4 regions of the Alicycliphilus sp. T452 genome follow, and region 4 is predicted to be linked to each of the others. Evidence: predicted binding sites of a transcription regulator. Region 4 holds the regulator's gene; each other region holds the start of a gene.

Region 1 (3,204 bases), on a different contig from region 4:
CAGGGCCAGCGCGTGGGCGCGGGCCACGCGCTCGCGCACGGCGCTGCTCGCCTCGCCGGCGGGGGCGTTCAAAAGTTCGTCGGCGGGCAGCTGCGGCACCTCCACGTGCAGGTCGATGCGGTCGAGCAGCGGGCCGCTCAACTTGCCCTGGTAGCGCGCCACCTGGTCGGGTGTGCAGCGGCAGGCGCGCTGGGGGGAGCCCGCGAAGCCGCAGGGGCAGGGGTTCATGGCGGCGACGAGCTGGAAGCGCGCCGGGAACTCGGCGCGCTGCGCCGCGCGCGAGATGGTGATGCGGCCGGTCTCCAGCGGCTCGCGCAGGGCCTCCAGGGCGCTGCGAGCGAATTCGGGGAATTCGTCGAGGAACAAGACGCCCTCGTGCGCCAGCGAGATCTCGCCGGGCCGCGGCGGCGATCCTCCGCCCACCAGGGCGACGGCGCTGCAGCTGTGGTGCGGGCTGGCCGTGACGCGCTGCATCCACTGCGCGCCCGTGAAGCGCCCGGCCAGGCTGGCGATGGCCGCGCTCTCCAGCGCCTGTTCAACGCTCATGGGCGGCAGCAGGCCGGCGAAGCGCTGCGCCAGCATGGACTTGCCCGAGCCCGGCGGGCCCACCAGCAGCAGCCCGTGGCCGCCGGCGGCTGCGATCTCCAGCGCGCGCTTGGCGGCGGCCTGGCCCTTCACATCGGCCAGGTCGGGGCCGTCCGCGTGGATGGCGGGGGGCGCGGGCTGCAGGCGCTGCCAGCCGTCGTCGCCGCCCTCCTGCGGCGGCGCGGCCGCGGGCAGGAACTGGCGCACCACGTCCAGCAGGTGGCGCGCGCGGTAGATCTCGGCGCCGGGCACCAGGGCGGCCTCCTCGGCGCTGCCCGGCGGCAGCACCGTGCGCACGGGCGGCTTCCCGGCGCGCAGCGCCAGGCTGGTGGCCAGCGCGCCGCGCACGGGCCGCAGCAGGCCCGACAGCGACAGCTCGCCCGCGAACTCCCAGCCCGCCAGGCGTTCTGCGGTGATCTGCCCGCTGGCGGCCAGGATGCCCAGGGCGATGGGCAGGTCGTAGCGCCCCGAGTCCTTGGGCAGGTCGGCCGGCGCCAGGTTCACGGTGATCTTCTTGTTGGTGGGGAACTCCAGTCCCGCGTTCTGCAGGGCCGAGCGCACGCGCTCGCGCGCCTCCTTCACCTCCACGTCGGCCAGGCCCACGAGCGCGAAGCTCGGCAGGCCGTTGGCCAGATGCACCTCCACGGTGACGGCGCTCGCCTGCAGGCCCAGCAGGGCGCGGCTTTGCACCAAAGCAAGACTCATCGCGTGAACCCTCCCCAATCTGGTGCACGGCCGCTGCGGCGGGGCTGTGCCCTGGCTGCCAAATGTACATGCATGGCGGCTGGCACGGTCCGTGCATTGGGGGTTGTGTCCGCTTTCCATACACAACCGGAGGAACCATGTCCCATGCATCCCTGAAGTCTCTGAGCCTGGCCCTGGCGGCCGCGGCCATGCCCGTGCTGGCGAGCGCCGAGCTGACGGCCAACGTGGCGCTGACCAGCAACTACAAGTTCCGCGGCCAGGACCAGGACGTGCACCGCATCAAGGCGGTGAACCCGGCCATCCAGGGCGGCTTCGACTACACATTCGGAGAAAGCGGCTTCTACGTGGGCAACTGGAATTCCAGCGTGGACTGGCTGCAGGGCAACTCGATCGAGTCCGACCTGTACGGCGGCTACAAATTCAAGGCCGGCGCGCTGGACCTGGACCTGGGCGCGCTCGCCTACGTCTACCCCGGCAACACTGCCGGCAACACCACCGAGCTGTACGGCGCGGCCACCTGGGGGCCGCTGACGGCCAAGTATTCGCACACCGTGTCCAAGGACTACTTCGGCTGGGCCGGCGCCAAGACGTCGGGCCTGCGCGGCCGCAACACGGGCTACCTGAACCTGGCGTTCGCCAGGGAGGTGGCGCCCAGCGTCACGCTCAAGGCGGCCGTGGGCTACACGCGCTTCGCTGGCGACATCCGCGACCTGGGCGTGCCCAGCTATGTGGATTACAGCGTGGGCGGGGCCTACGACTTCGGCGCGGGCCTGTCGCTGTCCGCGGCCGTCGCGGGCGCCAACAAGAAGGGTTTCTTCGGCGATGCCAACAAGGCGCGCCTGATCGTCACCCTGTCCAAGACCCTGTAAGCCAGCAAAGGAGCCGATCGTGAAAATGATCACCGCCATCATCAAACCCTTCAAGCTCGACGAGGTGCGCGAGGCGCTGTCGGACGTCGGCGTGCACGGCATCACCGTGACCGAGGTGAAGGGCTTCGGCCGCCAGAAGGGCCATACCGAGCTGTACCGCGGCGCCGAGTACGTCGTGGACTTCCTGCCCAAGGTGAAGATCGAGGCCGCCGTGGACGACGCGCTGGCCGAGCGCGTCATCGAGGCCATCGAGGGCGCGGCCCGCACCGGCAAGATCGGCGACGGCAAGATCTTCGTGGCCGACCTGGAGCAGGTCGTGCGCATCCGCACCGGCGAGACCGGCGCGCAGGCCCTTTGACCCCAGCCACGGAGAATCTGCCATGAGAAAACTGCTTGTCTTCCTGGTGCTGGGCCTTCACCTGCTGGTTGGCGGCGCCGCCCTGGCGCAGGCGCCGGCCGTGCCCGGGCCGGTCGCCGACGCCGCGGTCGCGGCGCTCGCCGCAGCACCCGCGCCCAAGGTCGATTCCGGCGACACCGCCTGGATGCTGACCTCCACGCTGCTCGTGATCCTGATGACCATCCCCGGCCTGGCCCTGTTCTACGGCGGCCTGGGCCGCGCCAAGAACATGCTGTCGGTGCTGATGCAGGTGTTCGTGGTCTTCGCCCTGGTCTCGCTGCTGTGGGCCCTGTACGGCTACAGCCTGGCGTTCTCGGGCGAGGGCCGGTTCGTGGGCGACCTGTCCAAGGTCTTCCTGCAGGGCGTGGGCCCGGAGACCTTCGGCGCGCTCGCGACCATCCCCGAGTACGTGTTCCTCGCCTTCCAGGGCACGTTCGCGGCCATCACCGTGGCGCTGGTCGTGGGCTCGTTCGCCGAGCGCATGCGCTTCTCGGCCGTGCTGATCTTCGCGCTGCTGTGGTTCACCTTCAGCTACGTGCCCATGGCGCACATCGTCTGGGGCGGCGGCCTGCTGGCGCAGGACGGCGCGCTGGACTTCGCGGGCGGCACCGTGGTGCACATCAACGCGGGCATCGCCGGCCTGGTGGG
Region 2 (3,204 bases), on a different contig from region 4:
CCCCCATGTCCAAGAGAGATTTTTACGAGGTCCTCGGCGTTCCCAAGAACGCCTCGGACGACGAGCTCAAGAAAGCCTATCGCAAGCTCGCCATGAAGTACCACCCTGACCGCAACCAGGGTGACGCCGCCAAGCCCGCCGAGGAAAAGTTCAAGGAGGTCAAGGAAGCCTACGAGATCCTGTCCGACGCGCAAAAACGCGCCGCCTACGACCAGTACGGACACGCCGGCGTGGATCCCAACATGCGCGGCGGCATGGGCGGCGCCGAAGGCTTTGGCGGCTTTGCCGAGGCCTTCGGGGACATCTTCGGCGACATGTTCGGCGGCAGCCGCGGGGGGCGCGGCGGGCGCCAGGTCTACCGCGGCAACGACCTGTCCTACGCCATGGACGTCACGCTGGAGGAGGCCGCCAAGGGCAAGGAGGCGCAGATCCGCATCCCGAGCTGGGAGTCCTGCGACACCTGCCATGGCAGCGGCGCCAAGCCCGGCACCAGCGCCAAGACCTGCGGCACCTGCAACGGGGCGGGCGCGGTGCAGATGCGCCAGGGCTTCTTCAGCGTGCAGCAGACCTGCCCCCACTGCCGCGGCACGGGCAAGATCATTCCCGAGCCCTGCACCGCCTGCCACGGCCAGGGCAAGATCAAGAAGCAGAAGACGCTGGAGGTGAAGATCCCCGCCGGCATCGACGACGGCATGCGCATCCGCTCCTCCGGCAACGGCGAACCGGGCACCAACGGCGGCCCGCCGGGCGACCTGTACATAGAGATCCGCGTGCGAAAGCACGACATCTTCGAACGCGATGGCGACGACCTGCATTGCCAGGTGCCGGTGAGCTTCATCACCGCGGCGCTGGGCGGCGAGATCGAGGTGCCCACGCTCGCGGGCAAGGCGGCCATCGACATCCCCGAGGGCACGCAGGCGGGCAAGCAGTTCCGCCTGCGCGGCAAGGGCATCAAGGGGGTGCGTGCGAGCTACCCCGGCGACCTGTACTGCCACATCGTGGTGGAGACGCCGGTCAAGCTCACCGAGCACCAGCGCAAGCTCCTGCGCGAACTCGACGAGTCGCTGAAGAAAGGCGGGGGCAAGCACTCGCCCTCGACCGAGAGCTGGACCGACAGGCTCAAGAGTTTCTTCAGCTGACGGCCACCCGGCAAGCGCAGAAACGGCACGCATGGCGTGCCGTTTTTCTTGGAGGTGCTACCGGCGCCCCTCCCCCAGACTCCGAGGGCAATTTGTCGAAAATTTTTACATCACGTATCAATCGATTGGCACGGCCCATTGATTTTCAAAGCCTTTTTTATTTGGCATGAAAAATGCTTTTTGATACACGTCTGTAATTTCGACCCAATCCAACCATGAAAACCATTGCCGCCCTCGTACTCGCCCTGGCCTCGGTTGGCGCCCAGGCCGATGTGGTGATCACCAATACCTTCAACGGCACCGGCATTCAGCCCCTGGGCGAGCCGGACACCACCACCTATGGCGAGGTTTTCACCACGCCCGATGCCATCAACACGGTGCTCGACAGTTTCAGCCTGATCTTGCAGTCCCTGAATGCAAGTACCAGCCAGCTGTATGCCGGCGTGGCCACCTGGGTCAATGGCGGGGCGGGCACGTCGGTGTTCACCTCTTCCGTCTTCAGTGGCAATTTCACGGACTGGACCGAAGTCGTCATCGGCACCGGCGGCCTCTCGCTCACGCCCGGCCAGCAATACGTGGCCTACTTCAGCGCCTCGGGCCTGTTCGATGGCTCCAACGCCCTGGTGCAGGTGGGTCTGAGCGACGACGCCAACACCTTTGGCATGTCCTGGGACAACGCCAATGGCGGCAGTCCCCTGCATTCCAACTGGAATGGTTGCCAGGCATGCTCCTACCAACTGGCCGGAACCATGGAATTCAGCAGCCCGGGCAATCAGGTGCCCGAGCCAGGCAGCATGGCATTGCTGGGCCTGGGGCTGCTCGGCGCTGCCGCAGCCCGGCGCCGCAGCCCCTCGCAGCCGCGCGTGCCCGAGCTGGCCTGACCCCCAGGCATCGCAGCAGTCATCCCGCATCCGCTGCCGATGCAGGGGGCGCCAAGAGCCCTCACACCCAAGCGCACTCGCAGGTGAAATGCCGCAGGAACTTGGGCTGCCTGGTGATCCTCACGCCGCGGATGCCCGCGGCCTTGGCCTTGACCTCGGCGATCACCTCGGCCGCGTAGTCGAAGTGGCTTTGCGTGTACATGCGGCGCGGGAAGGCCAGGCGCACCAGTTCCATGCTGTGGTAGGTTTCGGTGCCGTCCTCCAGGCGCTTGCCGAACATCACCGAGCCGATCTCCACGCCGCGGATGCCGCCCTCCAGGTAGAGCGCGTTGCACAGCGCCCAGGCCGGGTAGTGCTGCACGGGCATGTCGGGCAGCACGGTGCGCGCGTCGATGTAGACGGCATGGCCCCCGGTGGGCTTGACGAAGCCGACCCCGGCCGCCTCCAGGCGCTCGCCCAGGTATTCGGCGGTGCGCAGGCGGTAGCGCAGGTAGTCCTCCTGCAGCCCTTCCTCCAGCCCCACGGCCAGCGCCTCCAGGTCGCGTCCGGCCATGCCGCCGTAGGTGGGAAAGCCCTCCATCATGATCAGGTCGTTCCTGACCTCGTCCAGCCATTCGTCGCTGCGCAGGACGATGAAGCCGCCGATGTTGACCATGCCGTCCTTCTTGGCGCTCATGGTCGCGCCGTCGGCGTAGGAGAACATCTCGCGGGCGATCTCGCGCACGGGGGTGTTCTCGTAGCCACGCTCGCGCATCTTGATGAACATGGCGTTCTCGGCGAAGCGGCACACGTCCATGACGAAGGGCTTGCCGTATTGCTTCAGCAAGGCGCTGTAGGCGCGGATGTTGGCCATGGACACGGGCTGGCCGCCGCCCGTGTTGTTGGTCACCGTGAGCATGCCGAAGGGAATGCGGCCGCCCTCCTTCTTCAGCAGTGCCTCGGCGCGGTCCAGGTCGATGTTGCCCTTGAACGGGTGGATCGCCGCGGGCTGCAGCCCCTCGGCGATGACCAGGTCCACGGCCTCCACGCCCATGTATTCGAGGTTGCCGCGCGTGGTGTCGAAGTGGCAGTTGTTGGGCACCAGGTCGCCCTTCCTGCACACCGCCGTGAACAGCACCTTCTCGGCCGCGCGGCCCTGGTGCGTGGGCACGAAGTGCGCCATGCCGGTGATGTCCTGGATCACC
Region 3 (3,204 bases), on a different contig from region 4:
CGGGGTCGCAGGTGGCCACCTCGCGGCTCCAGTCGATGGCCAGGCCCATGGCCTGCATCTGCTGCTTCATGTAGGCGATGTTCTCGTAGGTCCACCGCGCCGGGGGCACGCCGTTCTTGAGCGCGGCGTTCTCGGCCGGCAGGCCGAAGGCGTCCCAGCCCATGGGCATGAGCACGTTGTAGCCCTTCATGCGCAGGCTGCGCGTGAGCATGTCGTTGATGGTGTAGTTGCGCACGTGGCCCATGTGCAGCTTGCCGCTGGGGTAGGGCAGCATGGAGCAGGCGTAGAACTTCGGCCGGGCCGCGTCCTCGGCCACGCGGTAGGCGTCGCTGGCGTTCCAGTGGGCATGCGCTGCGCGCTCCACCTCGGTGTGGTTGTATTTGTCTTGCATGGAAGCTGGAGAAAAAGGGACTGCGGGGAACTGCGCTGCGGCGCAGCGGTCACACTAAGCATCAGTTGCGCCCAATTCTAGGCGTTCATCCCCCATTCCACCCCGCACCGCCCGCCCGCAAGGGCCGGCGTGCCGTTCCATTGCAAGGAGTTTTTCTTGACCGAGACCACCCTCGCGCTGCTGGGTTCGTTCAGCCCCCGGATGCAGGCGGCCATCGGCCTGGCGGGCCTGCTGCTGCTGTCCTACGCCGCCCAGGCCGTGGCGCAGTACCTTCTGCTGCACATGGTGCCGCGCATGCGCGAACGCATGGACGTGCGCTGGGCGCGCGTGGTCTGGCACGACCAGGTGCTGCGCCGGCTGGCGCGCGTGGTGCCGTCGCTGGTCATACAGGCGGGCATCGGCGCCGTGCCGCACCTCGACCCGGCGGCCTTCGCGGTGATCCGCAACCTGGCCGTGGCGCTCACCGTGCTGCAGCTGGTGCGCACGCTCAACGCCCTGCTCGACGCCGTCCTGCTGGAGCAGGCGCCGGGCGGCGCGCCCACGGGCACGCGCTCCATCAAGAGCTACGTGCAGCTGGGCAAGCTGGCGCTGACCCTGGTGGGGGCCATCGTCATCGTGGCGGTGCTCATCGACCGCTCGCCGCTGATCCTGCTGTCGGGCCTGGGCGCGATGTCGGCGGTGCTGATGCTGGTGTTCAAGGACACCATCCTCTCGTTCACCGCGGGCGTGCAGCTCTCGTCCAACGACATGCTGCGCGTGGGCGACTGGATAGAGATGCCCCAGGTGGGCGCCGACGGCGACGTGGTGGACATCGCCCTGCACACGGTGAAGGTGCAGAACTGGGACAAGACCATCACCACCATCCCCACCTGGCGGCTGATGAGCGAGAGCTACCGCAACTGGCGCGGCATGAGCGAGTCCGGGGGGCGGCGCATCAAGCGCACGCTGCGGCTCGACACCGCCACCGTGCGGTTCCTGAGCGACGAGGACATCGACCGCCTGTCGCGCATCACCCTGCTGGCGCCCTACCTGGCGCACAAGCGCGAGGCCGTGCACGCCACCAACGCCGCCCTGGGCGAGGACGCCGCCGCCCCCGCCAACCGGCGGCGGCTGACCAACCTCGGCACCTTCCGCGCCTACGTGCAGGCCTACCTGCGGGCCCACCCGGGCATCCACCAGGGCATGACGCTGATGGTGCGCGCCCTGGAGCCCACGGCCGAGGGCGTGCCGCTGGAGCTGTACTGCTTCACCGCCACCACGGCCTGGGTGCAGTACGAAGCCATCCAGGGCGACATCTTCGACCACCTGATCGCCGTGCTGCCCGAGTTCGACCTGCGCCTGTACCAGAGCCCGACGGGCGGCGACATCCGGGCGGGCCTGCGGCAGGCCGCGGCGCAATGAAAACCCGGCATGCCCTGTGTACCAGGGCATGGCGGCGGTGGCGCAATCTGGGACACATGCGTCGCGATTCGTGACAGTCGGCGGCGCACAGGCCCCGGTCCGGGGCTTGGCACGGAGTTTGTATGTCTTCCGGCAGTCGGTTTTCCTGCCTGCACCGACCTTCAACCCAACCGGAGACCACCATGGACATGTTCGAGCTCAAGCACTTCAACCTCGATGCCCGCTACCCCTACAAGCAAAAGTACGACAACTTCATCGGCGGCACATGGGTGGCCCCGCTGGCCGGACGCTATTTCGACAATGTCTCCCCCATCACCGGCAAGCCGTTCTGCACGGTGGCACGGTCGGACGCCAACGACGTGAACCTGGCCCTGGACGCCGCCCACGCCGCGCAGGCCGCATGGGCCAGGACCTCGGTGACCGAGCGCTCCAACATCCTGCTCAAGATCGCCGACCGCATGGAGCAGAACCTGGAGCTGCTGGCGATCGCCGAGACCATCGACAACGGCAAGCCCCTGCGCGAAACCATGGCCGCCGACATTCCGCTGGCCATCGACCACTTCCGCTACTTCGCGGGCTGCATCCGCGCGCAGGAGGGCGGCATCTCCGAGATCGACGCCAACACCGTCGCCTACCACTTCCACGAGCCCATCGGCGTGGTCGGTCAGATCATCCCGTGGAACTTCCCCATCCTCATGGCCTCGTGGAAGCTGCCCCCGGCGCTGGCCGCGGGCTGCTGCGTGGTGATGAAGCCCGCCGAGCAGACCCCAGCCTCCATCATGGTGCTCATGGAGCTGATCGCCGACCTGCTGCCCCCGGGCGTGGTGAACATCGTCAACGGCTTCGGCAAGGAGGCCGGCGAGGCGCTGGCCACGAGCAGGCGCATCTCGAAGATCGCCTTCACCGGCTCCACCGCCGTGGGCCAGCGCATCCTGCACGCCGCGGCCGACAACCTGGTCCCCTCCACCGTGGAGCTCGGCGGCAAGAGCCCCAACATCTTCTTCGCCGACGTGCTGGACGCCGACGACGAGTTCCTGGACAAGGCGCTCGAAGGCTTCTCCATGTTCGCGCTGAACCAGGGCGAGGTCTGCACCTGCCCCTCGCGCATCCTGGTGCAGGAGTCGATCTACGAGCGCTTCATGGAGCGCGCCGTGGCGCGCGTGCAGTCTATGAAGCAGGGACACCCGCTGGACAAGAGCACCATGGTGGGCGCGCAGGTGTCGCAGCAGCAGCTCGAACGCATCCTGGGCTACATCGACATCGGCCGCCAGGAAGGCGCCCGGTGCCTGACCGGCGGCGAGCGCCTGCGCGCGGGCGGCGAGATCGACGACGGCTTCTTCATCAAGCCCACGCTGCTGTACGGCCAGAACGGCATGCGCGTGTTCCAGGAGGAAATCTTCGGCCCCGTGGCC
Region 4 (3,204 bases):
CTTGAGCGGCGCGTCGCCCTTGTCCTCGCGCCAGCCGCGCTTGAACAGCGGCTCGCCCGAGGTGTCGATGTACAGCTGGGCGTGCTCGCGCGTCAGGTGCAGGTGGATGCGCACGTCGGGCCAGCGCGTCTCGACGTCGGGGCGGCTGCCGCCCTTGGCGCGGAAGCGGTCGGCCACGGCGTCCTTCACGCGCAGGGCGGCGAAGTTCAGGCTCTTGAGCGGGCTGTGCTGCGCCGTCACCTCCACCTTGAAGCTCTGGCGCGGGGTGAACCAGGCCTCCCAGGCCACGTCGCCGGCCAGCGCGTAGATGTCGTCCTCGCTGCGGTAGGGCCGCTCGGCCAGCTGCACCAGCACGCGCTGGGCCAGGCGGCTGTGCAGGTTGAGAAGCAGCGCGTCGCGCCAGGCGGCGCGCACCAGCACGCCGGCGCGGCCCACCAGCAGGTCCTGGCCGGACAGGCCCGTGAGGCCGTGCACCTCGTCGGCCAGGAAGCCCTCGACGCCGGCGGCGCAGGGCAGGAAGAGTTGCAGGGTGTTCATTGCGGCTGTGCGGCGCGCTGCAGCAGCTGGCGCACGGGCTCGGGGATGGGCGCGGGCCTGCGCGCGGCCCGGTCGATGAAGACGATGCCGGTCTTGCCGCGCGCGACCTCGCGGCCCTGGGACTTCTCCGTCATGCGGAACACCAGGTCGAAGCCGTAGCGGTTGAAGTCCTGCGGCGTCATCTGCACGCGCAGCGTCTCGCCATGGAAGGCCTCGGACTTGTACTGCGCCAGCATGTCGCCCACCACGGTGGACAGGCCCGCCACGTCCGCCTCGGCATAGCCCAGGGAGCGGAAGAAGCGCACGCGCGCCTCCGACACCAGGCTGAGCAGCTGCGCGTTGTCCAGGTGGCCGCCCTGGTTGACGTGGCTGATGTAGACCTGCAGCTCGGTGCTGAAGCCGAAGTGCGCCGGCAGGTCGAAGACGATGCGTGCCATGGGGTATCTCTTTCTATAGCGCCTTGCGCAGGTTGGCGGGCGCGATCTTCAGCGCCTCGCGGTACTTGGCCACGGTGCGGCGCGCGCACTCTATGCCCTGTTCCTTGAGCATGTCGGCGATCTGGCCGTCCGACAGCGGCTTGTGCGGGTCCTCGGCGGCGACGAACTGCCGGATGAGCGCGCGCACCGCCGTGCTCGACGCGCTGCCGCCGGTCTCGGTGCCCAGGCCCGAGCCGAAGAAGTACTTGAGCTCGAACGTGCCCTGGGGCGTGGCCATGTACTTGGCCGTGGTCACGCGGCTGATGGTGGATTCGTGCAGGCCGAGCTCGTCGGCGATCTCGCGCAGCACCAGCGGGCGCATGGCCAGCTCGCCATGCACGAAGAAGTTCTTCTGCCGCTCCACGATGGCGCTGGACACGCGCAGGATGGTGTCGAAGCGCTGCTGTATGTTCTTGATGAACCAGCGCGCCTCCTGCAGCCTGGCCTGCAGCGCCTGGTGGCCGTCGCCTTTGCTGCCGCCGCGCAGGGCGTTGGCGTAGACGTCGTGCACGCGCAGGCGCGGCATCACGTCGGGGTTGAGGCGGACGCTGAAGCTCTGCTGCGCGCCGCGCCCGGTCTTCCGGACGATCACGTCGGGCACGATGACGTTGCGCTCCACGTCGGCGAAGCGCCGCCCGGGGCGCGGCTCCAGCCGTGCGATCAGCGCCATGGCGGCGCGCGTGCAGTCGTCGCTGCTGCCTGCGGCCTGGGCCAGGCGGCGCACGTCGCGCCGCGCCAGCAAGTCGAGCGGCTGGCGGCAGATGCACAGCGCGGCCTGGATCACCTCGGGGTCGCCCTCCTCTTCCCGGTCCAGCGCCTGCAGCTGCAGCGTCAGGCATTCGGCCAGCCCGCGCGCGCCCACGCCCGCGGGCTCCAGGCTCTGCAGCAGGCGCAGGGCCACGGTCAGGCGGTGCATCAGCTCGTCGAGCTGCTCGGCGTCGCCCTCGTCCGCCAGGCTCGCGGCCAGGGATTCGAGCGGCTCGTCCAGATAGCCGTCGTCGTTGAGCGAGCCGATGAGAAAGCGCAGCGCCGCCATGTCCAGCTCGGACAGGCGCAGCGCCAGGGCCTGGCGCTCAAGGTGGTCGGCGAGCGATTCGTGGCCGTGCGCGAGGTCCGCGGCGTCGGCCTCGTCGCCATCGCCGGAGCCGCTGCCGGCGCCTGCGGGCGCATCGCTCCCCCACTCGCGGTCGTCGCCCGGGATGTCGGTGTCGCCGTCCCAGTCGGTGGGCGCGGCGATGTCGGGCATTTCAGCGTCGTTTTGGCCTTCATCGCCCGACCAGTCTGCGTCGGCAGCTCCTGAAGGCGTAGCATCCTCGGCCTGGCTGCCGCGCTCGCCCGCAGGGGGCGCGCCCGGCTCCTCCGGCGGCGCATCGTCCTCCGAGCGCTCCAGGAAGGGGTTTTCGTCGAGCATCTGCTCGACCTCCTGCGCCAGCTCCAGCGTGGACAGCTGCAGCAGGCGGATGGACTGCTGCAGCTGCGGCGTGAGCGCCAGGTGCTGCGAGACGCGCAGCGACAGGCTGGGTTTCATGGCCCGGCACCCGCCGTCCGGCCTTGTGTCGTACCGCGGCCCATGTCTCTCACATGCGGAAGTGCTCGCCCAGGTAGACCCGGCGCACTTCCGCGTTGTCGACGATTTCCGACGGCGTGCCCTGCGCGAGCACATGGCCGTCGCTGATGATGAAGGCGTGGTCGCAGATGCCCAGCGTCTCGCGCACGTTGTGGTCGGTGATGAGCACGCCGATGCCGCGCGCCTTCAGGAAGCCGATGATGCGCTGGATCTCGATCACGGCGATCGGGTCGATGCCCGCGAAGGGCTCGTCCAGCAGGATGAAGCGCGGCTGCGTGGCCAGCGCCCGGGCGATCTCCACGCGGCGGCGCTCGCCGCCCGACAACGCCAGCGCGGGCGACTGGCGCAGGTGGTCCACGCGCAGCTCCTGCAGCAGCTCGGTGAGCCGGCGCTCGATCTCGCCGCGCGGCAGCGCCCGGCCGTCCGCGCCGGTCTGCAGCTCCAGCACCGCGCGCACGTTGTCCTCCACGTTAAGCTTGCGGAAGATCGACGCCTCCTGCGGCAGGTAGGACAGGCCCAGGCGCGAGCGCCGGTGGATGGGCATGTTGGCCACCGAGTGGCCGTCGATGCGGATGTCGCCGCCGTCGCTGCGCACCAGGCCCACGATCATGTAGAACGACGTGG

What was found. The regulator sigma-54, encoded in region 4, starts transcription at its own class of promoters, with help from an activator protein. The targets are predictions, from matches to a motif close to TGGCANGNAANCTGCTTT.
Region 1: ACX12L_RS15045 (TorF family putative porin) is a predicted target of sigma-54. The motif match lies at 1,371-1,388, and genes of this name have one in related genera.
Region 2: ACX12L_RS09955 (PEP-CTERM sorting domain-containing protein) is a predicted target of sigma-54. The motif match lies at 1,302-1,319, and genes of this name have one in related genera.
Region 3: exaC (acetaldehyde dehydrogenase ExaC) is a predicted target of sigma-54. The motif match lies at 1,900-1,917, and genes of this name have one in related genera.

Annotation. Positions count from the first base shown of each region.
Region 1 covers NZ_JBTNEH010000016.1:100,595-103,798, reverse strand. The annotation lists gene ACX12L_RS15050 (YifB family Mg chelatase-like AAA ATPase) at 1-1,290, opposite strand, end outside; gene ACX12L_RS15045 (TorF family putative porin) at 1,428-2,159, shown strand; gene ACX12L_RS15040 (P-II family nitrogen regulator) at 2,179-2,517, shown strand; gene amt (ammonium transporter) at 2,540-3,204, shown strand, end outside.
Region 2 covers NZ_JBTNEH010000009.1:17,353-20,556, forward strand. The annotation lists gene dnaJ (molecular chaperone DnaJ) at 6-1,139, shown strand; gene ACX12L_RS09955 (PEP-CTERM sorting domain-containing protein) at 1,355-2,020, shown strand; gene ACX12L_RS09960 (tryptophanase) at 2,082-3,204, opposite strand, start outside.
Region 3 covers NZ_JBTNEH010000025.1:17,715-20,918, forward strand. The annotation lists gene leuS (leucine--tRNA ligase) at 1-391, opposite strand, end outside; gene ACX12L_RS18735 (mechanosensitive ion channel family protein) at 593-1,792, shown strand; gene exaC (acetaldehyde dehydrogenase ExaC) at 1,975-3,204, shown strand, end outside.
Region 4 covers NZ_JBTNEH010000003.1:15,731-18,934, reverse strand. The annotation lists gene ACX12L_RS03115 (THUMP domain-containing class I SAM-dependent RNA methyltransferase) at 1-537, opposite strand, end outside; gene ACX12L_RS03110 (acyl-CoA thioesterase) at 534-974, opposite strand; gene ACX12L_RS03105 (RNA polymerase factor sigma-54) at 988-2,541, opposite strand; gene lptB (LPS export ABC transporter ATP-binding protein) at 2,591-3,204, opposite strand, start outside.